One region of the Streptomyces sp. CA-249302 genome, then DNA from elsewhere that is predicted to be linked to it. Evidence: riboswitches for the same ligand, from Rfam matches in the RefSeq annotation. Region 1 holds a riboswitch; the other holds the start of a gene.
What was found. Region 1 has a riboswitch for glycine ahead of gcvT (glycine cleavage system aminomethyltransferase GcvT). Riboswitches for the same ligand answer to the same signal wherever they lie in the genome.
Positions count from the first base shown of each region.

Region 2: another riboswitch for glycine. It lies ahead of gcvP (aminomethyl-transferring glycine dehydrogenase); the one in region 1 lies ahead of gcvT (glycine cleavage system aminomethyltransferase GcvT).

Region 1 covers NZ_JBNJMG010000001.1:7,505,137-7,520,321, reverse strand. Annotated here, with positions in the region: gene ACQEWB_RS34200 (thioesterase family protein) at 1-593, opposite strand, end outside; gene ACQEWB_RS34195 (alpha/beta hydrolase) at 758-1,981, shown strand; gene ACQEWB_RS34190 (trimeric intracellular cation channel family protein) at 1,890-2,546, opposite strand; gene ACQEWB_RS34185 (M1 family metallopeptidase) at 2,582-3,973, opposite strand; gene ACQEWB_RS34180 (ABC transporter ATP-binding protein) at 4,067-5,362, opposite strand; gene ACQEWB_RS34175 (ABC transporter ATP-binding protein) at 5,377-6,459, opposite strand; gene ACQEWB_RS34170 (ABC transporter permease) at 6,456-7,466, opposite strand; gene ACQEWB_RS34165 (ABC transporter substrate-binding protein) at 7,557-9,308, opposite strand; gene ACQEWB_RS34160 (ABC transporter permease) at 9,334-10,332, opposite strand; gene ACQEWB_RS34155 (enhanced serine sensitivity protein SseB C-terminal domain-containing protein) at 10,686-11,474, opposite strand; gene ACQEWB_RS34150 (enhanced serine sensitivity protein SseB) at 11,562-12,356, opposite strand; gene ACQEWB_RS34145 (AAA family ATPase) at 12,436-13,107, opposite strand; glycine riboswitch at 13,289-13,387, shown strand; glycine riboswitch at 13,388-13,494, shown strand; gene gcvT (glycine cleavage system aminomethyltransferase GcvT) at 13,537-14,655, shown strand; gene gcvH (glycine cleavage system protein GcvH) at 14,754-15,131, shown strand; gene glyA (serine hydroxymethyltransferase) at 15,146-15,185, shown strand, end outside.
Region 2 covers NZ_JBNJMG010000001.1:1,663,922-1,679,106, forward strand. Annotated here, with positions in the region: gene modB (molybdate ABC transporter permease subunit) at 1-836, shown strand, start outside; gene ACQEWB_RS07535 (ABC transporter ATP-binding protein) at 833-1,897, shown strand; gene ACQEWB_RS07540 (TOBE domain-containing protein) at 1,925-2,344, shown strand; gene gcvP (aminomethyl-transferring glycine dehydrogenase) at 2,404-5,289, opposite strand; glycine riboswitch at 5,466-5,562, opposite strand; gene ACQEWB_RS07550 (PRC-barrel domain-containing protein) at 5,677-6,054, shown strand; gene ACQEWB_RS07555 (DNA polymerase IV) at 6,081-7,463, opposite strand; gene ACQEWB_RS07560 (MerR family transcriptional regulator) at 7,543-8,187, opposite strand; gene ACQEWB_RS07565 (bifunctional nuclease family protein) at 8,447-8,920, opposite strand; gene ftsR (transcriptional regulator FtsR) at 9,006-9,737, opposite strand; gene ACQEWB_RS07575 (FHA domain-containing protein) at 9,780-10,688, opposite strand; gene ACQEWB_RS07580 (DUF881 domain-containing protein) at 10,750-11,583, opposite strand; gene ACQEWB_RS07585 (small basic family protein) at 11,589-11,921, opposite strand; gene ACQEWB_RS07590 (DUF881 domain-containing protein) at 11,918-12,823, opposite strand; gene ACQEWB_RS07595 (sugar phosphate nucleotidyltransferase) at 12,931-15,185, opposite strand, start outside.

The DNA of each region.
Region 1 (15,185 bases):
AGGCCGAACCAGGCCCGCATCTCGCCCTTGCCGGACGGCGCGCCGACCGCCCAGCCGAGGGTGGCCGGATCCAGCTTGAGCATCAGCCGGTCGGCGATGGCGGAGCTGCCGGAGACCGGGGCCGGTGCGTCCTGCGGACCGAAGCACTGGTCCATGGGCGGGATCACAGGCGGCGTCGCCGTCGTACGGACGTCGTCCGGGAGGGCGTCCAGGTCGCCGTAGGAGGCGAGGACGCGGATACGCTCCACCTCGCGGCCCTCGTCGTCGTACTGGAAGAGGGAGGCCTGGCCGGTGGAGAGGGTGCGGCCGGTGCGCACGACCTCGCTGCGGACGACCGCCGGGCCCGGCTGGGACGCGGTCAGGTAGTGCGCCGAGACGGTGAACGGGTCGGCGTGCGGCAGGGTGTCCGCGAGGGCGCGGCCGAGGACCGCCAGCAGATAGCCGCCGTTGACGGCGTTGATGATGGTCCAGCCGGCGGAGAGCTCGATGTCGTGGACGCCGGGCGCGCGCCGGGTGAGCGCGGTGTCCCGGTCGAACTCGCTGTCGCCGATCGTGGCCCGGGCGAGGTCCGGGGCGGTGGCTGCTTCTGGCATGGGTGAACGGTACAACAGTTGATTACTAAGCGGTAGCTTTTAGGATTACGGCCGTGTGAATCATGACCATCCCGGACCTGCCCCCGGGTGAGATCCCGGCAATTTCTTGGTAAGTGTCCGAACTCGTCCTCAACCTGAAGCCCTCCCCGCCCCTCTATGGGGACATGAGCCTCACCGGGACTCCGTTCCTCTACACGCTGATCGTGCTGTTCGCGATCGCCATCGTCGTGCCGCTGGTCCTGTGGTCACGGATGCGCGGGCCGAAAGCCCTGCGCCTGGCGGCCCGCATGCTGATGCTGCTGTTCGCCCAGGGGACGGCGGTCGCGCTGGTCTTCGTCCTCGTCAACAACGCCAACAGTCTCTACGACAACTGGGCCGACCTGCTCGGCACGGGCGACCACGTGCAGCAGGCGGCCAACCTGGGCGCCGACGGCACCGGCGGAATAGCGCTGAAACGGTTGCCCAAGGTGAAGCAGGACTTCACGGCGGCCAGCGGGCCGGGGATGCGCGGGGTGCGCGAGACCCAGCTCAAGGGCCGGGTCTCCGGAGTGAACGCCGAGGTCTACGTCTGGCTGCCGCCGCAGTACAGCGAGCCGAAGTACGCGCACCACAGGTTCCCGGTGGTCGAGTTGCTGCCCGGCTACCCCGGCTCGGCGAAGGCCTGGTTCGGGTCGATGCACGCGACCCAGCAGCTGGCCCCGCTGATGAGGAACGGCGAGGTGGCCCCCTTCATCCTGGTCGCGCCGCGCACCAACCTGCTGGCCGGTGTGGACACCGGCTGTGCCAACATCCCGGGCACGGTGAACGCCGACAGCTGGCTCAGCATCGACGTACCCAAGATGGTCATGGACAACTTCCGTGCCCTGCCCGCGCCCGACGGCTGGGCGGTGTCCGGCTATTCGGCCGGCGCGCACTGCGCGGTGAAGCTGGCCGTGGCGCACCCGGACCGGTACATGGCGGCGGTGAGCATGTCCGGGTACAACGACCCGATCGGCGAGCGCAACTCGCTGGCCGCGCAGAACCTGACCCTGCGCGAGGAGAACAACCCCTATCTGCTGCTGAAGAAGAAGCTCACCCCGCCGAAGATCGCGCTGTACCTCTCCGGCCAGCCGCACGACGGGTACGAGGCCGCCGTCGCCCTGGAGGAGACCGCGAAGGCACCGACGACCGTGCACGTGGTCTTCATCCCGAAGAGCGCGGGCGGGCACACCATGGCGCTGTGGCGGCCGCAGGTGGTCCCCTCCTTCCGCTGGCTCTCGGTGGAGATGGGCCAGCACCGGGCGCACGCCCGGAGTTCTACTCCTCTCGAACCGTCGACCGCCGGTTCCACGCACGCGGCGCTCGCCAGTGGTACTTCATCGCGAGCAGGCGCAGGGCGAAGGCGGTGACCACCGCGAGCCCGCTGGTGAACGGGGTGAGGGCGTCGTAACGGATGCACAGGACGACCATGGTGGCGCCGACGATCGCCGGGACCGCGTAGAGGTCGCGGTCCCAGCGCAGCAGGGACGGGACCTCGTTGGCCAGCACGTCCCTGAGCACACCGCCGCCGACCGCGGTGGCCAGGCCCAGGGTTGCCGAGGAGGTGAGGCTCAGCCCGTACTCGTACGCCTTCGTCGTGCCGGCGACGCAGAACAGGCCGAGGCCGGCCGCGTCGAAGACGTTCACCGCGATCTGGATGCGCTCCACCTGCGGGTGCAGGAAGACGACCAGGAGCGCGGCGAGCATCGGGGTGAGGAAGTAGCCGAGATCGGTGAAGGCGGCCGGCGGTACGGCGCCGATCACCAGGTCCCGGAACAGCCCTCCGCCCAGCGCGGTGACCTCGGCGAGCACGGCGATGCCGAAGACGTCGAAGTTCTTGCGGACGGCCAGCAGCGCGCCGGAGATGGCGAACACGAAGATGCCGACGAGGTCGAGCGTGTGCTGGACGGAGGGACTGAAGAGTTGCTGAAGCACCCCACATTCTTACGCGCGGGCTGCTGCCGAGCCGATCACAGGGCGGGCTTGCCCGTCGTGTAGATCCACGTCTGGAACAGGTCGTCCAGGTTCTGCCCGGAGATCTTCTCGGCGAGGCGGATGAAGTCGGCCGTGTTCGCGTTGCCGTACTTGTGGATCTTCGTCCAGGTGGGCAGCAGCTTGAAGAAGGCCGTGTCGCCGATCCGTTCGCGCAGCATCTGGAGGGTCATCGCGCCGCGCTGGTAGACCGCGGAGGCGAACATGGTGTCGCGCTGCGGGTCGGCGACGGTGATCTGCCAGAAGGGGTTGTCGGCGGCGCGGGCGTTGTAGGCGGCCAGGAACGAGTCGTGGGCGCTGCGGGTGCCCTGGTGCTCGGCCCACAGCCACTGGGCGTAGGTGGCGAAGCCCTCGTTGAGCCAGATGTCCTTCCAGCGCTCCACCGACACCGAGTCGCCGAACCACTGGTGGGCCAGCTCGTGCACGATCGTGGTCTCGCTGCGCACGGCCGAGTACGCCGGCTTGCTCTGCACCTCCAGCGAGAACCCGGCCTCCGGCATGTCGTCGACGATCGCGCCGGTCTCCTCGAAGGGGTACGGCCCGAAGACCTGCGACCAGTAGTCGGTGGCGGCGGCGGTGACGGCGTACACGTCGACGCTGTTGCTGTTCGCGAGCACTGGGTCGATGGCGACGTAGATGGGGGTCCCGGCGGGGGTCCTGCCGGTCTTGACGTCGAACTTGCCGATGGTGGCGGTCGCGAGATAGGTCGCCATGGGCTTGCTCTCGCGCCAGTGCGCGTACGACGAGTCGCCCTTGTCGTAGGACGAGACGAGCCGGCCGTTGGAGACTCCGGTCAGGCCCTTGGGGGCCTTGATGCGGATGTCGTAGGTGGCCTTGTCGTCGGGGTGGTCGCTGGACGGGAACCAGGTGGAGGCGGCGTTGGGTTCGCAGGCCACGAAGACGCCGTCGGTGGTCTTCATCCAGCCGTAGTCGGAGCCGAACACGATGGGGCCGTTGAGGGGTTCGGGGACACCGCCGTAGGTGACGGTGACCTTGAAGTCGCGACCCTTGGGGAGAACTCCCTTGGGGGTGATGCGCAGTTCGTCGCCGTCGCGCGTGAACTCGGCGCGTCTGCCGTCGACTTCGACTCTGGTGACCTCCAGTTTCTGCAGGTCCAGGTCGAAGGAGGTGAGGCTCTGGGTGGCGTGGGCGGTCAGGGTGGTACGGCCGTCCAGGCGGTCGGTGTCCGGGTTGTACGCCACGTCGAGGTCGTAGTGGCGGGCGTCGAAGCCGCCGTTGCCCAGGAGCGGGAAGTAGGGGTCGCCGAGGCCGGGGGCGCCGGGGCCCGGGGCGGAGGAGGCCGCGATGACCATGAAAGAAGCCGCCGCGGTGACGACGGCTCCTAAGCGTGCCGAACGGGAGAGTTTCACGGGTCGTCCCTTCGGTGTGCCGATAAGTCGGACACGGACGACTCTTTACCCTCCCGCTCGGGCATGTGCATGACTTTACCAACTCGTCATGCGCTACTTGTCGGTTGACTCCTGACGGTCGTCTTCCGCTTCAGCCGGTTCGTCGGTTGTCTGCGGGTCGGTGGGGGCTGGTCGCACCCCCGCGGCGGTAGCTGCAGATTCAATGCTGCCCCGCGCCCCTTGGTTGGCAGACTCACCCACCTCGGCAGCCACCGCCGCCGAAGTCGCCGCAGACTCGGCCAACACATCGTCGGCGACCAGTTCGGCCGCCTCCTTGGCCACGGTCAGCAGCACCGTGTCCTGCGGGGCCTGGTCCTCGAAGTTCTCCGGGTGGTGGCAGGCGACCTGCTGGCCGGGCTTCAGCTCCAGGAGCGGGGGCTCGGTCGTCTTGCAGATCTCCGTCGCCTTCCAGCACCGCGTGTGGAAGCGGCAGCCGCTCGGCGGGGAGATCGGCGAGGGCACGTCGCCGCGGAGCAGGATGCGCTCGCTCTTGGCCGAGCGGCGCTTCGGGTCCGGGATCGGCACCGCCGACATCAGGGCCTTGGTGTACGGGTGCATCGGCGCCTTGTACAGCGAGTCCCGGTCGGCCAGTTCGACGATCTTGCCGAGGTACATCACCGCGATGCGGTCCGAGACGTGCCGTACCACCGAGAGGTCGTGCGCGATGATCACGTACGTCAGGCCGAGCTCGTGCTGGAGGTCGTCCAGCAGGTTCACGACCTGGGCCTGGATCGACACGTCCAGCGCGGAGACCGGCTCGTCCGCCACGACCAGCTTCGGGTTCAGGGCGAGCGCACGCGCGATGCCGATGCGCTGGCGCTGACCGCCGGAGAACTCGTGCGGATAGCGGTTGTAGTGCTCGGGGTTGAGGCCCACCACCGACAGCAGCCGCTGGACCTCCTTCTTCACCCCGCCCTCGGGCTCGACGCCCTGGAGCTTGAAGGGAGCGCTGACGATCGTGCCGATCGTGTGCCGCGGGTTCAGCGAGGAGTACGGGTCCTGGAAGATCATCTGCACGTCACGGCGGAGCGGACGCATGCCGCCGACGCCGAGGTGCGTGATGTCCTTGCCCTCGAACTCGACCTTGCCGCCAGTCGGTTCGAGCAGCCGGGTGATCAGCCGGCCCATGGTCGACTTGCCGCAGCCGGACTCGCCCACGACACCGAGGGTCTCGCCCTTGCGGACCTCGAAGTCGAGGCCGTCGACGGCGCGCACCGCGCCGGTCTGCCGCCCCATCAGGCCCTTGCGGATCGGGAAGTGCTTCTGGAGCCCGGTCACCTTCAGCAGGGTCTCGCCGTCGGCCGCGCCCTTGGTGAGGGTGGCCGCGTCGCTCTGCGTGGGGATGCTCACTTCTTTGTCGTCGCTCACAGCTTCGGCGCAATCTCTTCGGTCCAGATACGCTCCCGCTGCTCCTGCGACATGTGGCAGGCCGCCCAGTGCCGGCTGCCCACCTCGGTCAGCTCGGGGCGGACCGTGCGGGTGACGTTGTCCTTGGGGATGTCGGCGTACGGGCAGCGCGGGTTGAAGGGGCAGCCGTCCGGGACGTTGATCAGCGAGGGCGGGGCGCCCTGGATCGGGGTCAGCCGGTCGGTGTCCTCGCGGTCGAGCCGCGGCATCGAACCGAGCAGGCCCCAGGTGTACGGGTGCCGGGGCTCGGCGAACACCGACTCGGCCGGACCGCGCTCCACGGGCCGCCCGGCGTACATCACGAGCAGGTCGTCGGCGATCTCGGCGACCACACCGAGGTCGTGCGTGATCATGATGACCGCGGAGCCGAACTCCTTCTGCAGGTCCCGGATCAGGTCCAGGATCTGCGCCTGCACGGTGACGTCCAGGGCGGTGGTCGGCTCGTCGGCGATGAGCAGCTCGGGGTTGTTCACCAGCGCCATCGCGATCATCGCGCGCTGGCGCATACCGCCGGAGAACTCGTGCGGGTAGCTGTCCACGCGCTGGTTCGGCTCCGGGATGCCCACCCGGTCCAGCATCTCGATCGCCCGGGTGCGGGCGATCTTCTTGTTGACGTCGTGGTGGACCCGGTAGGCCTCCACGATCTGCGCGCCGACCGTGTAGTACGGGTGCATCGAGGACAGCGGGTCCTGGAAGATCATCGCCATCTTGCGGCCGCGCAGCCGGCGGACGTCGTCCGGGTCGGCGCCGATCAGCTCCTGGCCGTCCAGCCAGACCTCACCGGTGACCTTGGCGTTGGCCGAGCGGTGCAGACCCATCACGCCGAGCGAGGTGACCGACTTGCCGGAGCCGGACTCGCCGACGATGCCCAGCGTCCTGCCGCGGTGCACGTCGAAGCTGACGCCGTCGACGGACTTGACCAGGCCGTCGTCGGTGTCGAAGTGGATGCGCAGATCGCGGACGGAGAGGAACGCGTCGGCGTCGGGCGGGGCGGCGTCGGTGGCGGGTTCGCCGAGGGCCGCCTTTTCGAGCTTGCTCACGAGTACCTCACGCGGGGGTCGATGGCGGCGTACACCAGGTCGACGATCAAGTTGCAGAAGACGATGAAGAACGCGGCGACGAGGGTCACGCCCATCACGATGGGCAGGTCGTTGTCGCGGATCGCCTGGATCGAGTACGCCCCGATGCCCTGCAGGGAGAAGACGGTCTCGGTCAGGACGGCGGTGCCGACGAGGGTGCCGAAGTCCATGCCGAAGATGGTGACGATGGGGGTGAGCGCGGCTCTGAGGCCGTGCTTCGACACGACCGTGGTCTCCTTCAGGCCCTTGGCCCGGGCCGTACGGATGTAGTCCTCGCCCATGGTCTCCAGCATGCCCGCCCGGGTGAGCCGGGCGTAGAGGGCGGAGAAGAGGAACGCGAGGCTGATCCAGGGCAGCAGCAGATGCCAGGCCCAGTCGGCCGGGTTCTGCGTGAAGGGGACGTAGTCGGTGCTCTCCCAGACGGGCCATTGATAGACGAAGAGCCCGCTCAGGATCTGACCGGTGAAGAAGATCGGGAGGGAGACGCCGGCCAGCGCGATGAACATCGAGATGCGGTCGATCGGCTTGCCCTTGCGCAGCGCGGAGACGACACCGGTGGTGACACCGAAGATCAGCCAGATCACGGCCGCCCCGACGGCCAGCGAGAAGGAGACCGGGATGCGCTGCGTGAGCTGCGGCCAGACCTCGATGTGACTCTTGAAGGAGTACCCGAAGCAGGGCGCGCTGCAGTGCGTCGCATCAGGGCCGAACTTGTAGTCGGCGCCGACGAAGAGCCCCTTGAGGTAGTCCCAGTACTGGATGTAGATGGGCTGGTCGAAGCCCAGGTTCTTCTTGATCGCGGCGATGGACTCGGGATTGGCGTCCTTGCCGACGTACTGGGTGGCCAGCTGGGTGGCCGTCTGTCCGCCCAGGCGGGGGACCAGGAAGAAGATGCCGAAGGTGACTGCGCTGACCACCAGCAGCAGTACCAAGGCGCCGAAGACGCGTCGGATGATGTACGCAGCCACAGCTGTCCGGCTCCGGGTGGCCGGGACGGAGTTGGTCCGTCCCGGCCACCCGGTGCCTTCACCTGCCTTTCAGGGGTATCCGGCCTGCTGCTACTTCGAGGAGCTGAGCAGCAGGTAGTCGTACATGCCGAGGTACGCCTGCGTCACCGTGACGTTCGTCGCGGACGCCGGCCTGTACAGCAGGTTCTTGCGGTAGAACAGCGGGACCACGGACGCGTTGTCCATGACCATCTTGTCGATGTCGCCCCACGCCTTGGTGCGGGCGGCGGTGTCGGTGTTGGCGATGGCGCTGGCCAGGGCCTTGTTGATGGCCGGGTCGTTCAGCTCCATCAGGTTGGTGCCACCGGAGGGCTTGATGGCGCCGCCGTCGACGATCTGCTCCAGGAAGCCGTAGCCGGTCGGCCAGTCGGCGCCCCAGGCCATCGACAGGATGCCGAGCTTGTGGTCGTGCACGTAGCTCGGGACACCGGCGAAGTTGGAGAAGTACTTGCCGGAGGGGTACTGCTTGATGTCGACGGTGATACCGACGGCCTTCAGCGAGTTCTGGACGGCCGTGGCGGCCGCGATCTCGGCGGGACGGTCCGAACGGGCCGTCATCGTGGTGGAGAAGCCGTTCGGCTTGCCGCACGCCTTCAGCGCGGCCTTGGCCTTCGCGACGTCGCCCTTGTTGCCGGCGGTCGGGTAGGTGTCGAACTTGGTGTAGCCGTTGACCGACGGCGGCAGCAGCGTCGAGGCCACGTCACCCTTGGGCGAGCCGCCCACGGCGTCGAGCACGGACTGCTTGTTCACCGCGTACTGCACGGCCTTGCGGCAGTCGGCGTTGTCGAACGGCTTCACGTTCACGTTCAGCGCCAGGTACTGGAGCGCGCCCGCGTACGAGTTGTCCGTCGACTTGGCGTTCTTGCCGGTCAGCACCTTCGGCTGGGTCTGCGGCTGCACACCGGTACCGGCCAGGTCGGCCGTGATCTTGTCGGCGAGCAGGTCGTTGTCGACCGTCACCGCGTTGACCTTGAACTTGACCGAGATCTTGTCCGGGTAGGCCTTGCGGACCGGGTCGGTCTTCTGGTCCCAGTTCTTGTTGCGGACCAGGACGGCGCTGGCGCCCTCCTCGTACGACTGGAACTGGTACGGGCCCGAGGACACGATGTGCTGGACGTACTTGGCGCCGTCGTCCTTCGCCTGCGGCACCGGGGCCGTCTGCGAGAAGGTCGCCAGGTAGTCGAAGTCGGCGAACGGCTGGTTCAGCTTGAAGACGATCGTCTGGTCGTCCGGGGTCTCGATGGACTTCAGGCCCTCGGCCGACTTGTCCTTGTAGGGACCCGTGTACTTGTCACCGCCGACCAGGTACTGCTTGAAGTACGTCGGGCCGTTGGAGAGGGCCTCGGGCGCGAAGTTGGAGCGCTCGATGGCGTACTTGACGTCCTTGGACGTGATCGGCGTGCCGTCCTGGTACTTCAGGCCGGAACGCAGGTGGTACGTCCAGGTCTTGGCGTCGGCGCTGGCCTTGCCGAGGGAGTCGGCGAGGTCCGGGACGACCGTGAGGCCGTCCTTGCCGGCGGCCGGCTTGAACGTCGTGAGCGTACGCGCGTAGAGGCGGGAGAAGTTCTGCACGAAGCCGTAGTACGTGTTGCCCGGGTCCAGCGAGTCCGGCACGTCCGACTCTTCGAGGTTGACAGTCCCCCCCTTCTTGCTCGTCGCGTTGACGATGGAGGTCAGCGCCGCGTCCTTCTTGGCGTTGCCACCACCACTGCTGTTGTTGCCGCCACCGCCGCCACATGCGGCGGCGCCCAGCGAGAGCGCCAGGACCGACGCAACGGCGGCGGTCACCCTTCTCGTCTTCACGTGAGGAAGCCCCTCTATCGGTGGATCACTTGCTGCGAGGGTCGAGTGCGTCACGCAGCCCGTCACCCAGCAGGTTGAATGCCAGGACGGTGATGAAGATCGCCAGACCGGGCACGAACATGTACTGCGGATCCGCTGTGTAGAGATCCACGGCGTTGCTGAGCATGCCGCCCCAGGAGGCCTGCGGCGGAGCGATGCCGACTCCGAGGAAGCTCAGCGACGCCTCGAAGAGGATGTTCGTCGGGATGATCAGCGTCGAGTAGACGAGGATCGGTGCGACGAGGTTGGGCAGCAACTCTCGGAACAGGACGTACGGGCCACGCGCCCCGAGGCTGTGGGCGGCCTCGATGAACTCCCGCCGGCGCAGGGTCATCGTCTGGGCGCGCACGATACGGCCGATGTACGGCCAGCTGAAGAAGCCGATCACGAAGATCAGGACGCTGATGCGCAGCGAGAGCCCGTCCAGGCCGAAGAAGCCGTCCTGCACCGAGGCCGAGATGGCGATGGCGAACAGGAGCAGCGGGAAGGCGAGGAAGGTGTCCATCAGGCGGCTGATGATGCTGTCGATCCAGCCGCCGTAGTAGCCGGCCATGACGCCGAGCACGGTGCCGATGATCACCGACAGCAGGGTGGCGCCGCCCGCGACCAGGAGCGACACCCAGGAGCCGTCGATGATGCGGGCGAGCATGTCGCGGCCGTACTGCGGGTCGATACCGAGCGGGTGGGACCAGCTCATGCCGCCCCAGCCGCCCTTGGGCGACAGCAGCGCCGGGTCGATGAGGTCCTGGTGGAACTTGTCGGGGTCGAGGTTGAAGACCCACTCGATCGGCTTGGCGAGGACCGCCATCAGCACCAGGCAGATGACGACGATGCCACCGGCGACGGCGACCTTGTCGCGCTTGAACCGGGTCCAGGCGATCTGGGTGAGCGAACGGCCCTCGATCTGGCTCTTCTTGGCCCCGGCGAGCACGGCTTCGGGCTGCGCTCCGGCTTCCGCCCCCGTGGTCTCGATCGGTGCGGTCACGATGACCTGACCCCTCTCGCCGGTGGTGACCGGCCTTTGTCCGCCGCGGTGGGCGGCTTGGTTCTCTTACCTGCTGGTCTCTGGATCGATACCGGTCGGTATCAGCTCACAGGAATCGTTGACCTCGCGTCTGGAGGGGAGTCTTCAACGCGCTCGCGATCACGCGCCAGGTCTGATGGAGAAAGTATGCGCAACCGTGATGACGACTGAGGGATTCCGTTATCCGGACGTCCATTTACGCGTGCCGGACGGAGACAGTGTGACCAGTGAGGCGCGAGCCGACTGTACCCGCCGAACGTCTACGCGCGAAGATCACGCCCGGACCGCAGATTTTCCTGCGATTTGACCTTGGCTCAGTAACCGCCGTGCACGGGCGGGTAGCCGTACCCGGCGACCGGGGCGGCCGGGGCGTGCGCCTCGCGGTCGTAGAAGGGGCGGGCGCCGGCCCGCATCCAGAGGGCGACCGGGTCGAACTCGTCGGACATCGCGACGGTCGACACGGGCAGTCCGTCCGGGACCGCGCCGATGGACTGCTGCATCATCGCGCGCACCGAGTCGACCGCCGGGGGGCTGGTGTCGTATACATCCAGACCGATCGCGAGATACGGCGCACCGAGCGCCGGCTGCACCCAGGCGCGGCGCAGGGAGCGGACCGCCGGGGTGCGGTGGGCGTTCTGCGTGAGCTGGGCGTAGAACTGCGGGATCTCGATGGCGGGTTCCGAGAGCCGCAGCGGGCCGGCGGGCTGACGCTCCAGGCCGGTGGCGATGCGCCGCAGGTCGAGCCAGGGGATGCCGACGCCGCCGCCCGGCGCGTGCGGGTTGAGCCAGAGGCCGAAGTGGTCGGGGTAGAGGGTGCGGGCCACGTCGAGTCCGTCGACCACTTCGTACGAGCGGTTCCAGCCGCTGGCGCTCAGCTCCTGGGCGGAGGTGACGCAGGGGGCGTAGCCGTAGCCGTCGACGTCCATGTTTCCGTACTGTGCGTCGGGCGAACCCGCCTGACCGTGCCACAGGAGCATCCAGACCTGGCCCTGGCCGGGGGTCGCGAGGGCGCGGAGGAGTGCCTCGTAGGCGTCGTAGCGCCCTGGCGTCACCTGGCGCAGCATGTGCTCGACCTGGCCGGTCGTGGTGCCGCTGGCGCTCACGTGTACCGCCCCTTCTTGTGGTTGCCCCGCGTATGGAACGAGTTTAAGCGCCCGGTTGCTCGAGCCCTGTTGCCGACGGCCCGGCGATCAGAAGTGGTCCCTCGTATAGAAAGGGCGTACCTGATCGCGCATCCAGTTCGCCACGGGGTCGTCCGTCACATCCAGCAGAACCAGGTTGACCGGCCACTGGGTGGGGATCCTGGTCACCGCCCGTTCCAGGGCCTGCAGCGGGAGGGCCCGCAGGTCGCCCTCGCGCAGGGAGAGTTCCACGCCGACGAACATCACCGGGTCCGCGGTCTCGATCGCGGCCAGGCAGCGGCGGGCCGTGGTGATCACGCCGGTCTCCGCGAACTCCGCCGACGCCGCGGCCAGGAAGTCGATCGGGTCGTCCTGCCAGTCCGGTTCGAAGAGCTTGACCCGGCCGCCGGAGGTGGGGCCGTCCAGGGCGGTACGGCCCACCCGGCAGAGTTCGGCGACCGCAGCGGGCGGCAGCGGCACGCCCACCACGCCGTCGGGGTTGATCGCCATGCCGACCTGCGGGGGCAGCCCGCGGGCGAACTCGACGGCCGGGGCGATCGTGTACGACATGTGGCCGCCGACGACCTGCCGGAACTGCTCCTCGGAGCTGAACACCGGGACGAAGGCCTGGCCCTCGATCTCCAGGGTGGGCAGGTCGAGGGGGCCGCTGTGCGGTCCGCCGCCACCGGGCAGCGGGATCCACACGTAACTGCGGCCGAGCACCTCGATGATCCGGCCGCCCGCGGCGGGTATGCCGAGGGAGGCCGACAGCACCTCCTCCAGCTCGTTGCCGGGCCATCCGCCGTGCGGATGGGGGTGCGCCTGCATGGGAAAGTCCGCGGGAAGATCCGCTGGGAAGTCCATCTGTCCGACCGCCTGCTGTGAACCACTGCTGTGAACCGCTGATGTGGCCAAAAGGCTAACGGGTAAGGAGGGACTGCGGTCAGCCCGTGAAGCCGATCCGGCGCAGCACGTCCGCCGCGTCCCGGTCGAGCAGCACCGCGGAGCCCACGCCGGCGGGCAGCTCACCCCGCTCGACCTGGCGGATCAGCCGGGCGGCCGCGTGCCGGTGGCGCAGGAACGCGTACCTCGACACACCCCGGCCGCGCTCGCGCTGCCCCGCCAGGGCGTCGCCGGCCGTGACGTCGAGCAGCAGCAGGTGGAGCGTGCCGCCGCGGCGGCGGGCCTCGCGGGCCAGCCAGTCGCGCACCCAGGCCTGCGTACCGCAGTCGTGCAGGACGACACCCCGGCCGCCGCGCAGGGCGCGGCGCAGTCCGGCGTAGTGGGCGAGGCGGACCAGGGGGCGGTAGACCGCGTACGGGAAGAAGCGGGGGGCGCGGGCGTCCCAGCGGTCGCGGGTGTCCTGGGAGTCGATGCGGACGCCGTTGACCGCTCGGTTCATCAGCGTGGACTTGCCGCTGCCGGGCAGCCCGGTGACGACGACGAGGTCGCGGGGGCCGAAGAGCAGGGCGTGCGGGCTGCGGCCCGAACGGTCGCGGAGGTCGCGGACCACCGGTGCCGGCCGTTCGCCGCACCGCTCGCGGGCCGGGGCCCCGGGCTGCTTGGGCAGCGCGAGAGCCGAGGTCGTGGCGTAGGCGGTGGTGGTCCTGTTCACCGTGATCGTCCTCCCCTGGGGCTTGGGTACGGAGTCCCATCCCCGTCGAGTGTAAAGAGAAGGTAATGCGCGGTGCCTCGCGTTTTCGTGATCGTCCTGCCACAGGCTGGTTACAGATGCGGCCCTGCCGTATGCCCCGGATGCGTGCAATGATGTGCGCGCCAACTGCATACCGGCCGTTTGAATCCGCGCGGGAGAGTCCCCAGGCGTACGCCGCCGGGGCGCCGAAGGAGCAAGTCCCTCCCTTGAATCTCTCAGGCCCCGTTACCGCGCGGGCGAGGCACATCTGAAAAGCGGGCCGCCTTCCCGGTGGTCCCACCCAAGGTGCAAGCCATGTCCCCCGTGGTCATGGCGAACCTCTCAGGTTCCGATGACAGATGGGGAGGAACGACCTCGCCGTGCCGTCATGCCTTGGGAGACATCCGTCCGATGAGCAGTACCGAAATCCGCCGTACCGCCCTCGATGCCCTGCATCGTTCGCTCGGCGCGACGATGACCGACTTCGCCGGCTGGGACATGCCGCTGCGCTACGGCTCCGAACGCGACGAGCACGTCGCCGTGCGGACCCGGGCCGGGCTCTTCGACCTCTCCCACATGGGCGAGATCACGGTGACCGGGCCGCAGGCGGCGCAGCTTCTCGACTACGCCCTCGTCGGCAACATCGCCTCCGTGGGCGTCGGCCGCGCCCGCTACACCATGATCTGCCGGGCCGACGGCGGCATCCTGGACGACCTGATCGTCTACCGGCTCGGTGAGACCGAATACATGGTCGTGGCCAACGCCTCCAACGCCCAGGTCGTCCTGGACGCCCTCGTCGAGCGTGCCCCCGGCTTCGACGCCGAGGTACGCGACGACCGGGACGCGTACGCCCTGATCGCCGTGCAGGGCCCGGAGTCCCCCGGGATCCTGAAGTCCCTCACCGACGCCGACCTCGACGGCCTCAAGTACTACGCCGGTCTGCCCGGCACGGTGGCCGGCGTCCCGGCCCTCATCGCCCGCACCGGGTACACCGGCGAGGACGGCTTCGAGCTCTTCGTGAAGCCCGAGCACGCCGTCGAGCTGTGGCAGGCGCTGACCAAGGCGGGCGAGGGCGCCGGCCTGGTCCCCTGCGGCCTGTCCTGCCGGGACACCCTGCGCCTGGAGGCGGGCATGCCGCTGTACGGGCACGAGCTGAGCACCGGGCTGACCCCCTTCGACGCCGGGCTCGGCCGGGTGGTGAAGTTCGAGAAGGAGGGCGACTTCGTGGGGCGCGAGGCGCTGGCGGAGGCCGCTTCCAGGGCTTCGGAAAACCCCCCGCGCGTCCTGGTCGGCCTGGTCGCCGAGGGGCGGCGGGTGCCGCGCGCCGGGTACCCGGTGGTGGCCGGCGGCGAGGTGATCGGCGAGGTCACCTCCGGGGCGCCCTCCCCGACGCTCGGCAAGCCGATCGCGATGGCGTACGTCGACGCGGCGCACTCGGCGCCGGGCACGGCGGGCGTCGGCGTGGACATCCGGGGCAGTCACGAACCGTACGAGGTCGTGGCGCTGCCGTTCTACAAGCGCCAGAAGTAATCCTTGGGCGTGAGCGCGGGCACATCACCGCTGCTCACGCACGTTTCCGGCAGTCACCCATTCACCACCACTCCCCCGCGTACAGGAGAATTCAGGCCATGAGCAACCCCCAGCAGCTGCGCTACAGCAAGGAGCACGAGTGGCTGTCGGCCGCCGAGGACGGCGTCTCGACGGTCGGCATCACCGAGTTCGCGGCGAACGCGCTCGGCGACGTCGTCTACGCCCAGCTTCCCGAGGTGGGCTCCGCCGTGACCGCGGGCGAGACCTGCGGCGAGCTGGAGTCGACCAAGTCGGTCAGCGACCTGTACTCCCCCGTCACCGGTGAGGTCACCGAGATCAACGAGGACGTCGTCAACGACCCGTCGCTCGTCAACTCAGCCCCCTTCGAGGGCGGTTGGCTCTTCAGGATCCGTGTCACGGAGGAGCCGGCCGACCTGCTCTCCGCCGACGAGTACACCGCCCAGAACGCCGGCTGAGGAGCCGTACACGCATGTCCGCACTGAACACGCCCCTGCACGAGCTCGACCCCG
Region 2 (15,185 bases), 5.8 Mb from region 1:
GCGGGCGTGTCCGCACCACCCGCACCGTCCGCGGCAGCCGCACCGTCCGCGACAGCCGCCGCGGGGTGCCGCTCCCCCTGCTCCTCCCGGCCCTCCTGGGCATGGCCTTCCTGCTCCTCCCCCTGGTCGCGCTCCTCGTCCGGGCCCCGTGGAGCACGATGCCCGACCAGCTGACCAGCGCCGAGGTCTGGCAGGCGCTGCGCCTGTCCCTGCTCTGCGCCACGGCGGCGACCGCGGCGAGCCTGGTCATCGGGGTCCCGCTGGCCTGGGTGCTGGCCCGCACGGACTTCCCGGGCCGCGGTTTCGTACGGGCCCTGGTCACCCTGCCCCTGGTACTGCCCCCCGTCGTCGGCGGCGTCGCCCTCCTCCTGGCTCTCGGCCGCAACGGCGTGGTCGGCCAGTGGCTCGACTCCTGGTTCGGCATCACCCTCCCCTTCACCACGACCGGAGTCGTCGTCGCCGAGACCTTCGTGGCGATGCCGTTCCTGGTCATCAGCGTGGAGGGCACGTTGCGCGCGGCCGACCCCCGCTACGAGGAGGCGGCCACCACCCTGGGCGCCTCCCGCTTCACGGCGTTCCGCCGGGTCACCCTCCCGCTGATCGCCCCCGGCATCGCGGCCGGCGCGGTCCTGGCCTGGGCCCGGGCGCTGGGCGAGTTCGGCGCGACGATCACTTTCGCGGGCAACTTCCCGGGCCGCACCCAGACCATGCCGCTGGCGGTCTACCTGGCCCTCCAGAACAAGCCGGAGGCGGCCATCGCCCTGAGCCTGGTCCTCCTGGCGGTCTCCATCACAGTCCTGGCAGCCCTACGAGACCGCTGGATGACGGCATCATGACGCGCACGAACCCGGCAGCCGCCGACGGCCTCGACGCCCACCTCGTCATCGACCACAAAACCTTCCGCCTGGACATCGTTCTCGCCGCCGCCCCCGGCGACGTGGTCGCGCTCCTGGGTCCCAACGGCGCAGGCAAAACCACCGCCCTACGGGCCCTCGCCGGCCTGACCCCCCTCACCGCAGGCCACCTCCGCCTCGACGGCAATCCCCTCCACCACACACCCCCCGAATCCCGCCCGGTGGGCGTCGTCTTCCAGGACTACCTCCTCTTCCCCCACCTCACCGCCCTCGACAACGTCGCCTTCGGCCCCCGCTGCCAGGGCGCGACCAAGTCGGAATCAAGGGCCCAGGCGGCCGACTGGCTGTCCCGCATGGGCCTCACGGACCACGCCACCGCCAAACCCCGCCGCCTCTCCGGCGGCCAGGCCCAACGCGTCGCCCTGGCCCGGGCCCTGGCCACCAACCCGCGCCTGCTCCTCCTGGACGAGCCCCTGGCCGCCCTGGACGCCCGCACCCGTCTGGACGTAAGAGCCCAACTCCGCCGCCACCTGGCCGAGTTCGAGGCGGTGGCGGTCCTCGTCACACACGACCCCCTGGACGCCATGGTCCTGGCCGACCGCCTCGTGGTCATCGAACACGGCCGCGTGGTCCAGGAGGGCACCCCGTCCGACATCGCCCGCCATCCGCGCACGGACTACATCGCCCAACTCGTCGGCCTGAACCTCTACAAGGGCCGGGCGGACGGCCACACCGTCCACCTCGACGCCGGCCCCGCCATCACGACCACCGAGGACCTGTCCGGCCAGGTCTTCGTCGCGTTCCCGCCGAGCGCCGTGACCCTCCACCGCGACCCGCCCACCGGGACCAGCGCCCGCAACCACTGGCGCTGCGAGGTGGCCGGCCTGGAGACCCACGGCGACCAGATCCGCGCCGCCCTCACCGGCGAACTCCCCCTCGCTGCCGACCTCACCACGGTCGCCGCGGCCGAACTCGACCTGCACCCGGGTGCGTCGGTCTGGGCGACGGTGAAGGCGACGCAGACACACGCATACCCGGCGTAAACCTTCCAAAGCCCTACCGTGATGCCCATGACCCTGAGCATCCGCAACCAGCTCCCCGGCACCGTCACCACCATCACCCCCGGCGCGGTGATGGCGACGGTCGGCGTCCGTCTCGCCGGCGGCCAGACCCTCACCGCGGCGATCACCCGCGAGGCCGTGACCGATCTGGCCCTCGCCCCGGGCTCCGCGGTCCGCGCCCTGGTGAAGTCGACGGAGGTCTCCCTCGCCACCGGCCCGGTCGGGGGCCTCTCCATCCGCAACCAGCTCCCCGGCACGATCACCGCCATCGCCTCCGGCGGCGCCATGGCCTCGGTCAAGGTCGCCGTGGAGGGCGGCGAACTGACCTCCGCGATCACCAACGAGGCGGCCCGCGACCTGGCCCTCGCGACCGGCACCCAGGTCGTCGCCCTGATCAAGGCGACCGAGGTCTCCCTGGCCACCGCCTGAAAACACCCTCGAAACACCAGGGCCCCGCCGAGGCGGGGCCCTGTCTCACTTCACCGGCGTCAGTCCTGGTACGCGTCCAACGGCGGGCAGGAGCACACCAGGTTCCGGTCACCGAAGGCCTGGTCGATCCGGCGCACCGGCGGCCAGTACTTGTCCGCTGCCGACACCCCGGCCGGGAACACGGCCTCCTCACGCGAGTACGCGTGCTCCCACTCGCCGCCCAGCGCGGCGGCGGTGTGCGGAGCGTTCCGCAGTGGGTTGTCGTCGGCCGGCCACTCCTCCGCCCCGACCTTCTCGATCTCCGCACGGATCGCGATCATCGCCTCGCAGAACCGGTCGATCTCGATCAGGTCCTCGGACTCGGTGGGCTCGATCATCAGCGTGCCGGCCACCGGGAAGGACATCGTCGGCGCGTGGAACCCGTAGTCGATGAGCCGCTTGGCCACATCGTCCACCGACACCCCGGTCGCCTTGGTCAGCGGCCGCAGATCGATGATGCACTCGTGCGCGACCAGCCCGCCGGGGCCGGTGTAGAGCACGGGGTAGTGCGGCTCCAGCCGCTTGGCGATGTAGTTGGCGGACAGCACGGCCACCTGCGTGGCCCGCTTGAGCCCCTCGCCGCCCATCAGCCGCACATACGCCCACGAGATCGGCAGGATCCCCGCGGAACCCCAGGGCGCGGCCGAGATCGGCCCGACACCGGTCTCGGGACCGGCCGCGGGCTGGAGCGGGTGGTTCGGCAGATACGGCGCCAGGTGCGCACGCACACCGACCGGCCCGACGCCCGGACCGCCACCGCCGTGCGGGATGCAGAAGGTCTTGTGCAGGTTCAGGTGGGAGACGTCGCCACCGAAGTGCCCCGGCTTGGCAAGCCCCACAAGGGCGTTGAGGTTGGCCCCGTCGACGTACACCTGCCCGCCGGCCTCGTGCACCTGAGCGCAGATGTCGGCGACATGCTCCTCGAACACACCGTGCGTGGAGGGGTACGTGATCATCAGCACGGCGAGTTCGTCCCGGTGCTGCTCGATCTTCGCCCGCAGATCCTCGACGTCGATCTCGCCGTCCTCGGCGGTCTTCACGACGACGACCTTCATCCCGGCCATGACGGCGGACGCGGCGTTCGTACCGTGCGCGGAGGACGGAATGAGACACACGGTCCGCTGCTCGTCCCCGTTGGCACGGTGATATCCGCGTACGGCGAGCAGCCCGGCCAGCTCGCCCTGCGACCCGGCGTTGGGCTGAAGCGACACCTTGTCGTACCCGGTGACCTCGGCGAGCCGCTCCTCCAGCTCCGCGATCAGCGTCAGATAGCCCTGCGCCTGCTCGGCGGGCGCGAAGGGGTGCAGCTGCCCGAACTCGGGCCAGGTGACCGGCTCCATCTCGGTGGTCGCGTTGAGCTTCATGGTGCAGGAGCCCAGCGGGATCATGCCGCGGTCGAGCGCGTAGTCGCGGTCGGCCAGCCTGCGCAGGTAGCGCAGCATGGAGGTCTCGGAGCGGTGCTGGTGGAAGACGGGGTGGGCGAGGTAGTCGTCGCCGCGCAGCAGCCCCTCGGGGAGGGACTCCGCGGTGTCCTCGTCCAGCGCCTCGATGTCGCCCTCGACCCCGAACGCGCCCCACACGGCGCCCAGTTGGGCCCGCCGGGTCGTCTCGTCGCAGGCGATCGAGACCTGGTCGGCGTCGACGAGGTGCAGATTCACCCCGTTCTCCCGCGCGGCCGCGACGACCTCGGCGGCCCGCCCGGCGACCCGCGCGGTGAGCGTGTCGAAGTAGGCGTTGTGCACGACCTCGACCCCGCCGGCGGTGAGCCCCGCGGCGAGGATCGTGGCGTACCGGTGGGTCCGCCGGGCGATGCTCTTCAGCCCCTCGGGCCCGTGGTACACGGCGTACATGCCGGCCATGACGGCGAGCAGCACCTGCGCGGTACAGATGTTGCTGGTGGCCTTCTCCCGCCGGATGTGCTGCTCCCGCGTCTGGAGCGCCAGCCGGTGGGCCTTGTGCCCGTCCGCGTCCACGGACACCCCGACGAGCCGCCCGGGCAGGCTGCGCGCGAACTTCTCGTGTACGGCCATGTAGCCGGCGTGCGGCCCGCCGAAGCCCATCGGCACACCGAACCGCTGCGTCGTACCGACCGCGATGTCGGCCCCGAGCTCGCCGGGCGACTTCAGCAGCGTCAGCGCGAGCAGATCGGCGGCGACGGTGACGAGCGCGCCGAGCCCGTGAGCCTGGTCGATCAGCGGCTTGATGTCGCGTACGACGCCGGAGGCGCCGGGGTACTGGAGGAGCACGCCGTTGATCTCACGCGCGGCGATCTCGGCCGGGATGCCCTCGCTCAGATCGGCGACCAGGACCTCCACGCCGGTCGGCTCGGCCCGCGTCTCGATCACGGCGATGGTCTGCGGAAGGACATCCGCGTCGACGAGGAAGAGCCCCTTCTTGTTCTTCCCCATCCGCCGGGAGAGGGCCAGCGCCTCGGCGGCGGCCGTGCCCTCGTCCAGCAGCGAGGCACCGGAGGTGGGCAGCCCGGTGAGCTCGGCGACCATGGTCTGGAAGTTGAGGAGCGCCTCGAGCCGCCCCTGGGAGATCTCCGGCTGATACGGCGTGTAGGCCGTGTACCAGGCCGGATTCTCCATCACGTTCCGCAGGATCACGGGCGGCGTGAAGGTCCCGTAGTAGCCGAGCCCGATCATGGAGTCGAGCACCTGGTTCCGGTCGGCCAGCGACCGCAGCTCGGCCAGCACCTCGGCCTCGGTACGCGCTCCCGGAAGATCAAGAGAGTCGGCGTTCTTGATCACGTCCGGCACGGCGGCGGCGGTCAGCTCGTCCAGCGAGCCGTAGCCGACCTGAGCGAGCATCTTGGCCCGAGCCTCGTGATCGGGGCCGATATGGCGCTGCTCGAAGGGGATTCCCTGTTCGAGCTCGGCGAGCGGAATGCGATGGGCGGTCATTGCGGAGGCCTCCTGGTCTGACGCGACCTTCGAGGGGCACCACGGCGCGGGTACCCGATCGGCCTCCCCCTCTGTCATCTCAACCTGAGAGTTTCACCGGGTCGCCCAAGAGCCCCCGGTTTTCACCGTCGGTGAGAGCGGAAGCCGTCGACACCCGCCCTGCTTTCCAGAGTGACCTCGTCCGTGCGGTACGTGTGCCTGAGAGATTCCGGGGAGGATTTGCTCCTTCGGCGCCTCCGGACGATCTCCGGAAGACTCTCCCGCACGGGGTCAGCAGCCGGTGCCAGCCTACCAAGCGAGCACCCCACCCGGGCCTTCGAGTGGCCGCCTTCACCAATGTGCTCTTTTGTAGTGCTTACGAATGAGTTGCGACCAAGTGGAGGGCCCGTGCAGACCGACATCGATCCGCGCAACCTGATCGGCCGCAAGGCGTTCGACCGCAACGGCACGAAGATCGGCACGATCGACGAGGTCTACCTCGACGACGCGACCGGCGTGCCCGAGTGGGCGGCCATACGCACCGGCCTCTTCTCCCGGGACGCCTTCGTCCCCCTGGAGCCCAGCGAACTGGTCGAGGGCACTCTCCACATCCCCTTCGACCGCGCCCTCATCAAGGACGCCCCCGACTTCGGCGTAGGCCGCCACCTCTCCCCCGAACAAGAACTCCAGCTCTACCACCACTACGGCCTGGACGTAGCTCCCCCGCCCCCGTTCCCGGACCGGGACTTCGGCAAGCTGGCAGGAACAGAGGACGCGGACGCGTAACACCGGGCCCCCAGCCCCGGCACCGGTCAGGCGCGCACGCCGTCCATCGCGGCCCCCGGCCTCCCCGGCACCAGCGGCAACGGCTCGGCCGGCTCCAGCTCGGGATCGTCAACCCGAAACGTCCGCACCCGCCCCACCTCCGACTGCGGCGTCTCGAACCGCACGGTCACCCGACCCAGCCCACTCCCCTGCACCCACCCATGCCCGAACTCGGCATGCCGCACATCGTGCCCCGCGGCCCACCGCCGCTCGCCGCCCCCCGCGTGCGCCTCTTCAGCGCTCTCCTTCCCCTCCTCCACCGAATGCTCCGCATCGGCCTCTTCGCTCACCCCCACCCCCGCGGCCTGCGCGAACAGATCCTCCTGCGTGTAGTCGGCAAGCCCGCTCACCCCGACCCCCAGCAACCGCACACCCCCCGTCGTGTCCACGGACTCCAGCAACCGAGCCGCAGCCTCCCGCACCACACCCGGATCATCCGTGGGCCCCCGCAACGTCTCGGACCGAGTCAGCGTCGAGAAGTCGTACCGGCGCACCTTCAACACGATGGTCCGCCCCGACAACCCGGCGCCCCGCAGCCGCCGCACACACCGGTCCGCCAGCCGCTGCACCTCCATCCCGACCCGCAGCCGGTCATGGATGTCCACGTCGTACGTGTCCTCGACGGACACGGACTTGGCCTCCCGCTCGGCCACCACGGGCCGGTCGTCACGTGCCAGCGCCATCGCGTACAGCGCATGCCCGTGCGCCTTGCCGACCAGCCGTACGAGCTCGTCCTCCCCCGCCTCGGCGAGCTCGTCGACCGTGGTGATCCCGGCCCGCCGCAGATGGTCCCCTGTCGCGGGCCCCACACCCGGCAGGATCCGCACCGGCATCGGCCCCAGCATCGCCCGCTCGGTCCCCGGATCGATCAGCACCAGCCCATCGGGCTTCGCCTCCTCGGAGGCGATCTTGGCGAGCATCTTGGACGCGGCGAGCCCCACGGACCCGGTGAGCCCGGTGCCCGCCCGTATGTCGGCCCGCAGCTTCTCCCCGACCAGCCGGGCCGACGCCTCGTCCCAGGCCGCCTCCCCGGCCTCCAGATCCACGAAGGCCTCGTCCAGGCTCAGCGGCTCCACCAGCGGCGACAACGAGTGGAGCAGCCCCATCACCTGCTCGCTGATCGACCGGTAGAACCCGAAGCGCGGCACCAGATACGCGGCGTTCGGCGCCAGCCGCCGCGCCTGCCCCATCGGCATCGCCGACCGCACCCCGAAGACCCGCGCCTCGTACGAGGCCGTGGCCACCACCCCACGCGGCCCCAGCCCGCCCACGATGACCGCTTTCCCACGCAGACTCGGCTTGGACGCCTGCTCCGCCGAGGCGTAGAAGGCATCCATGTCGAGATGCAGGATCGTGGGCGCGTTTCTCACATCTCCGATGCTGCCCTACGCCACTGACAATGGCCCCGAACGACCGTCCGGCCCCGCCCGCACCACCCCGAGCGGTCGCTCAGACGGCCCGGTTGCGCCGCCGCGCCAGCTCATCCGCGGGATTGTGCCCGACCAGGGTCTCGCCGGTGTCGATCCGCTCGCCGTGCAGCTGGGACAGCGCGCTCTCGACGTCCCGCCACACCACTCCGACGGCGATCCCGAAGATGCCCTGTCCGCCCTGGAGCAGCGCGTGGACCTCGTCCGGCGAGGTGCACTCGTAGACCGTGGCGCCGTCGCTCATCAGCGTCATGCGCTCCAGGTCCCGGAAGCCCCGCTCGCGCAGGTGCAGCACCGCGGTCCGGATGTTCTGCAACGAGACGCCGGTGTCCAGGAACCGCTTGACGATCTTCAGGACGACGACGTCCCGGAAGCTGTACAGCCGCTGCGTCCCCGACCCGTAGGCGGGCCGCACGCTCGGCTCGACGAGGCCGGTGCGCGCCCAGTAGTCCAGTTGCCGGTAGGTGATGCCGGCGGCGGCGCACGCCGTCGGCCCGCGATAGCCGATCTGCTCGGACGCCATGGACGCCGCCCCTCCGCTGCTCGGCACGGCCGCCGGTCGCTGCGGAGCGTGATCGGCCGCGCTGCTGTGAAGCGGGTACGGGCCACTGTCCCCGAGACTGCGTCCCGGGGCACCCCCAGCCGTACCGTCGCCGCTGCTTCTCACGCCGACCTCCGTCCTTGACCTGCCTCCTCGACGGTAGGCAGCCACCCGGGGTGCGTCAACGACCGCCACACTCGGCACGCCGAGTGATAATCACCCTAGGAGTGGTTTCCCGTACCCCACCGCGGGGAAAGGCTAGCCGAATGCGCTCGGGACGGGCCGCAGGACTCTCTCACACGCCGGTGGCAAATGCCAGCATTTCAGTGGTCACCGGACACAGCCGACCGGTCACGGACCGCTGATCCGGCGGACCGGCCCCGTCTCACTGGCTGCTGGTGCCGAAGTCCTCCGGCGAGATCTGGTCGAGGAACTCGCGGAACTTCTCCACCTCGTCCTCCTGCTCGTCTGGAATCGCGATGCCCGCGTCGTCGAGCACGCCGTCGCTGCCGTAGATCGGCGTTCCGGTGCGCAGTGCCAGCGCTATGGCATCGGACGGACGGGCGCTCACCTCGACCCCGCTGGCAAAGACCAGCTCCGCGTAGAAGACGCCCTCACGCAGGTCCGTGATGCGCACTTCGGTGAGCTCCTGGCCGACGGCCTCCAGCACGTCCTTGAACAGGTCGTGGGTCAGCGGTCGTGCGGGGGCCATGCCCTGCTGGGCGAAGGCGATCGCCGTCGCCTCCCCGGGGCCGATCCAGATGGGGAGGTAGCGGTCGCCTCCCACTTCACGCAGGAGCACGATCGGTTGGTTGGAGGGCATTTCGACCCGGACACCTACGACATCGAGCTCGTTCACACAGCAACCCTAGGACGTGCCCGGGACGTTTGGGTAGTCGGGCAGAGAACGGGGGGTCGATCCGGCCTTCGCACACCCGCCCGGCTCAGGGCAGGCGTACGCCGAGCGCGGTCTGCACGAGGGCCGCGTGCAGCCGCACCGTGAGCGCCGCCAGCTCCTTCGTACGAGCCTCGGCGTGCGCCCTTGTCTGCGGATTGCGGTGGCGCCTGAGCGGGGCCACCACCTGGTCCACGAGCCCGGCCTCACGGTCCGCGGCGGCCTTCATCACCCGAAGGTGGCGCGGCTCGATCCCGAACCGCCCCAGCTCCACGACGAGCGAGGCCACGGTGACCGCCTCGGCGTCGTAGGCACCGTCCGGCAGCGGTGCGAGGAGTCCGTACGACTCCCACTCCCGGAGCTCCTCGTCGCCGATGTCGGCCGCCGCGAGCAGCTCCGCCCGCCCGATCCGGGCCGCCGTGGGGCCCTCGGAGACCTCCAGGACGGGCTCACCGTCCCGCTGACGGCCCACGGTGGGCAGAGGGGCGGCCTCGCCGCGCTCCATGGCGTCCAGATGCTCGCGGATCACCTTGAGGGGCAGATAGTGGTCCCGCTGCATCCTCAGGACGTGCCCGAGGCGCTCGACGTCCCCGGCGGTGAACTTCCGGTACCCGGAGGGCGTCCGCTGCGGCTCGATCAGCCCCTCCGACTCCAGGAACCGGATCTTGGAGATGGTCACTTCGGGGAACTCGTCGCGCAGCACGGTCAGCACCGTGCCGATGCTCATCAGCTCCGTGGCGGCGGTGCCGTGTCCGGCACCACCGCTCGGTGTTTGAAGCATGGACCTTCCCTGGGGGTTCCCCGGACGGAGCCCGGGGGCGGGTCAGTACCCGCGCTGGCTCGCGTAGAACACCAGCCGGTACTTGCCGATCTGCACCTCGTCACCGTTGTTGAGGCCGACCTGGTCGATCCGCTCGCGGTTGACATACGTGCCGTTGAGGCTGCCCACGTCGGCCACCGTGAACGAGCCGTCCTGGCCGCGGCGGAACTCCACGTGCCGGCGCGAGACCGTCACGTCGTCCAGGAAGATGTCGCTCTGCGGATGACGCCCGGCCGTGGTCAGGTCGCCGTCCAGCAGGAAGCGGCTGCCCGAGTTCGGGCCACGGCGCACCACCAGGAGCGCGGAGCCCAGCGGCAGCGCGTCCACGGCCGCCTGTGCCTCCGGCGAGAGCGCCGGCAGCTGGGTCTGGCCGGTGACCTCGGCGTCGTACGCCTCGAGGCCGGAGATGGAGATCGTGGACGTGGTCTCGGACGGCCGCTCGGGGGTGGCCCCGGGCCGCAACGGGGCGCCGCAGTTGGAGCAGAAGCGGCTGTTCTCCGCGTTTCGGTTACCGCACCTCGTACACACCAGGGCCGACATAGGGGAAAACCCTCCACCCGTACTTGAGGTTGACGGTTGCCCGAAACCTATGCCGCCGGACTGCGCAGGGTCAACAGACGGCGCGCCCTGACCTCCGGAAATGTCACCGCCCGGACCACCGACCTGATCGCGGAACAGCGGGCGCTGCCCCTCTGCGTCTGGCTGTGCGCGATGGCGAGCGGTCGCGTTGTTGTCGCTGCCCTCTCGCGCGCTCTTGCCGAACAACCTCTGAAACAACTTCACGGGCGATTCCCCTTGACCGAAACAGACCCGCCCGTGGGGCAGGACGAACCCTGACTCAATACGCCGGCCGACCCGGACATCCTCACAACGTCCGTAACCACCAGACAGTTTCCACCACGCACCACCCATTCGGTGCGCCGACCCCCCGCAACCTCATGCCCCTGCCGGTCGTCCCCCATGCACCGCCGGTTCACTGGGAGGACGACCGAGCGTAGTCAGGCTGCTTCGCGGCTCGCAAGGCGTCCACGACGATCTTGCTCGCTCGCTCCACGGTGACCGTGGCCTGCTCCTTCTCGAGAGTCTGCACCACGCCTCCAGGGATGTTGAGCGCCGGCTCGAGATCCGCCGGCTTGCCGATGACCTTGAAACGGTAGGGAGCGTTGATCTTGTTCCCGTCGACGCTCACGCTCTTCCCGGAGTCCGTGAGGTAGGTGCCGGCCACCACGCGCACGTCGTTCACCTGGATCGCCTCCGCCCCGGCCGCGCGCAGCTCCTGGATCGCGTCGAGCAGCATGTCCGCCTCGACCGTTCCCTTCGTATCGTCGATCGTCATCGTGATGCCGGGCCCCTGCGCGGCCACCGTGCCCGCCAGAATGCCGAGTTGCTTCTCCTTCTCGACGGTCTGCTTGCGGGCCTCCTCGGCCTGGTCGGAGCTGTTCTCCAGCTCGTCGCGCTGCTTCTCCAGCCCCTGCTTCTCGTCCTCAAGACGTTGAGTACGGTCGTCGAGTTCATCGAGGATGCGAACAAGATCTTCCTGACGCGCGCCGCGCAGGGCACTGTCGCTGTCGCTGTTGGAGGCGACCTGGACGGCCAGCCCGAAGCCGAGGCCGAACAGCAGCACCGCCACGATGAGTTGGGCCCGGGTGACCCGCGGCGGCCACAGCCCCTTGCCCAGCCGCTGTCGTCCGGTCAGCTCGGGCTGCTTCTCCTCGGGAGCGTCGGCGGCCTCGGGAGCCTCCGCGGGCACCTCTTCGGGCAGTTCCTTGCGCAGCCTGTTCTCGGGCGTCTCTTCCTTGTCGCTCATCGGCCTCACGCCCGGAACACGTGCCGGCGGATCGCCGCGGCGTTCGAGAAGATGCGGATGCCGAGAACGACGACGACACCGGTGGACAGCTGGGCGCCCACGCCCAACTTGTCGCCCAGGAACACGATCAGCGCGGCGACGACCACGTTGGACAGGAACGACACCACGAAGACCTTGTCGTCGAAGATGCCGTCGAGCATGGCCCGCAGGCCGCCGAACACGGCATCCAGCGCCGCGACGACGGCGATCGGCAGATAAGGCTCGACGACCGCCGGAACCTCAGGCCGGACCAACAGTCCGGCCACGACTCCCACGACGAGGCCCAGTACGGCGATCACGATGTGCCCTTCTCAGTCTTCTCGGTGCTCGGTTGTGCGGTACGTACGATCACACTCGGTGCGGCGGGCAGCCGGAGGTCGTCCTCGACGGAGATGCCGGTCCGGATGCCGTAGTTCTCTTGCAGGGCGTGCAGATACAGCCCGTCGGCGCTGTTCTGGAACCTGGTGCTCAACTGCTTGCCGTTCCCCACGGCGAGCACCGTATAGGGCGGAACCAGTGGCTTGTTGTCGACCAGTATCGCGTCACCCGCGGCCCTGATCGCCGACAGCGCCGTCAGCCGCTGCCCGTTGATGGAGATGGCCTCGGCCCCCGACTCCCACAGCCCGTTGACCACGCGCTGCATGTCGCGGTCGCGGACCCGGCCGGTGTCGGAGAAGTCCGAGGTCTCGCGCGGGTCGCCGTTGCCGCCACTGGTCGCTTCCTTGGCGTCGTTGACGACCAGTTTCACGCCAGGACCGTGCACTTCGACCGCGCCCGACAGGATGCCCACGAGTTCGCTCTGGTCCCCGCCGCCGCTCTCCCTGAGCGCCTCGCGCTGGCTCGCGCTCACCTCGTCGCGCAGCTTGTCGACGGAGCCCTCCAGCTTGTCCGCCGCCGCGGTCTCCCGGTCGATGCGGTCGATCAGCTCCTCGCGCTCCTTGGCCACGACCGGAGCCGCCACGCGCGCCTGTGCCGCTCCCACGGTCACCACGAGGGCGGCGAGCACGAGTCCGGCGGCCAGGCCGAGTTTGGCACGGAGGGTCTTCGGCAGGCCGCCGGCACCGTCCGCCTTCTTACGGGCGGCCGCCTCGGCATACCCGTCGTCGAGGCTGTGGTCCATGACGTTGGTGAGCAGCGACATGGATGCGTCCGGACGCGAGGGTCGCGTGGGTGTGCTCCGAACGGGGGGCTGCTGCGGCATGCCGCACATCGTCGCACGTCGCGCCCACTACCTCCGAATGGCCCCACCGGCGTGCCGGACAGGCCCCCTTGAGGACACCTGCCCGGCACGCGCGCGTGCTGCGTCTTTCAGCGCCCGGCGCTGTCCACGACCGCCGACCACTCGTCGAGCAGGACCTGCGCGGAGGCGTCGTCCGGCCCCTCCGCCCACAGATGGGTGACCGCCTCCGCGGGGTCGGGCAGCACCATCACCCAGCGCCCGTCGGTCTCCACCACCCGCACGCCGTCGGTGGTGTCCACGAAGCGGTCTCCGGCCGCCTCGACGACCCGCCGCATCACAAGTCCCTTGACGGCCCAGGGAGTCGCCAGATCCCGCTTCAGGACGTGCGCACGCGGGATCCGGGCGTCGATCTGGCTGAGCGTGAGCTGCGTCCGCGCCACCAGCCCGATCAGCCGTACGAAGGCCGCCGTACCGTCGAAGACACTGCTGAACTCCGGGACGATGAAACCGCCCTTGCCGTCCCCGCCGAAGATGGTCGACTCGTCGCGGCCGACCCGGGTCAGGTCGTCGGGCGAGGTCGTCGTCCACTCCACCTGTGTCCCGTGGTACGCCGCCACCTGCTCAGCGATACGCGTGGTGGTCACCGGCAGCGCCACTCGCCCACTGCGCCGCTCCGCCGCCACCAGGTCGAGCATCACGAGCAGCGCCCGGTCGTCCTCGACGATCCGCCCCTTCTCGTCGACCAGCGACAGCCGCTCACCGACGGGGTCGAACCGCACTCCGAAGGCGGCGCGCGAGGACGCCACAATCTCCCCGAGCCGCACCAGCCCCGACCGCCGTACATCCGCGGTCTCCGTGGGCCGTGACTCGTCGAGACCCGGGTTGATGGTCAGCGAGTCCACACCCAACTTGCCGAGCAGACTGGGCAGCACGAGCCCCGCGCTGCCGTTCGACGCGTCGACGACGACCTTCAGCCCGGACTCGGCGATACCGGTCGTGTCGACATTGCGCAGCAGCGACCCGGTGTACGAGTCGAAGACACTGGCCGGGAAATGAAGGTCCCCGATCTCGCCCGGGAACGCCCGCCGGTACTCCTGCCGCGCGAACACCCGGTCCAGCTTCCGCTGGCTGCCCTGCGACAGATCGGCGCCCTGTCCGTCGAAGAACATGATGTCCACGGAATCCGGCACCCCGAGCGTGGTCCGGATCATGATCCCGCCGGCACTGCCACGCGCGGTCTGCTGCCGGGCGACGGGCAGCGGTACGTTCTCCAGGTCTCTTACGTCGATGGCGCTGGCCTGCAGCGCGGAGATCACCGCCCGCTTGAGCGCGCGGGCTCCTCGGGAGTGGTCGCGGGCCGTGGTGACGGTGGAGCCCTTCTTGAGCGTCGTCGCATAGGCGCCTGCGAGGCGCACCGCGAGCTCGGGCGTGATCTCCACGTTCAGGATGCCGGACACCCCACGGGCACCGAAGAGATGGGCCTGGCCCCTGGACTCCCAGATGACCGAGGTGTTGACGAAGGCACCGGCCTCAATGGTCTTGAACGGGTAGACCCGTACATTGCCCTGAACGATCGATTCTTCACCGATCAGGCACTCGTCGCCGATGACCGCGCCGTCCTCGATCCGTGCGGCCCGCATGATGTCGGTGTTCTTTCCGACCACGCATCCGCGCAGATTGCTGTGCTGCCCGACGTACACGTTGTCGTGGACGACGGCCTTGTGCAGAAAGGCACCGCTCTTCACGACGACGTTCGAGCCCACGACGGTGTGCTCGCGGATTTCGGCACCGGCTTCGACCTTGGCGTAGTCGCCGATGTAGAGCGGCCCGCGCAGAACGGCATCGGGATGCACCTCGGCACCCTCAGCCACCCACACACCCGGGGAGATCTCGAAGCCGTCGAGCTCGACGTCGACCTTGCCCTCCAGGACGTCGGCCTGCGCCTTCACATAGCTCTCATGCGTACCTACGTCCTCCCAGTAGCCCTCGGCGACATAGCCGTAAATCGGCTTGCCTTCCTTCATCAACTGCGGAAAGACATCGCCGGACCAGTCGACGGGCACATCGGCCTCGACGTAGTCGAAGACCTCGGGCTCCATGACATAGATGCCCGTATTCACCGTGTCGGAGAAGACCTGCCCCCAGGTCGGCTTCTCCAGGAAGCGCTCGACCTTGCCCTCTTCGTCGACGATCGTGATCCCGAATTCCAGCGGATTGGGCACACGGGTCAGACACACGGTGACGAGCGCACCCTTTTCCTTGTGGAAATTGATGAGCTCGGTGAGGTCGAAGTCGGTCAGCGCATCGCCGGAGATGACGAGGAAAGCGTCGTCCTTCAACGCCTCTTCGGCGTTCTTGACGCTTCCTGCGGTACCGAGTGGCT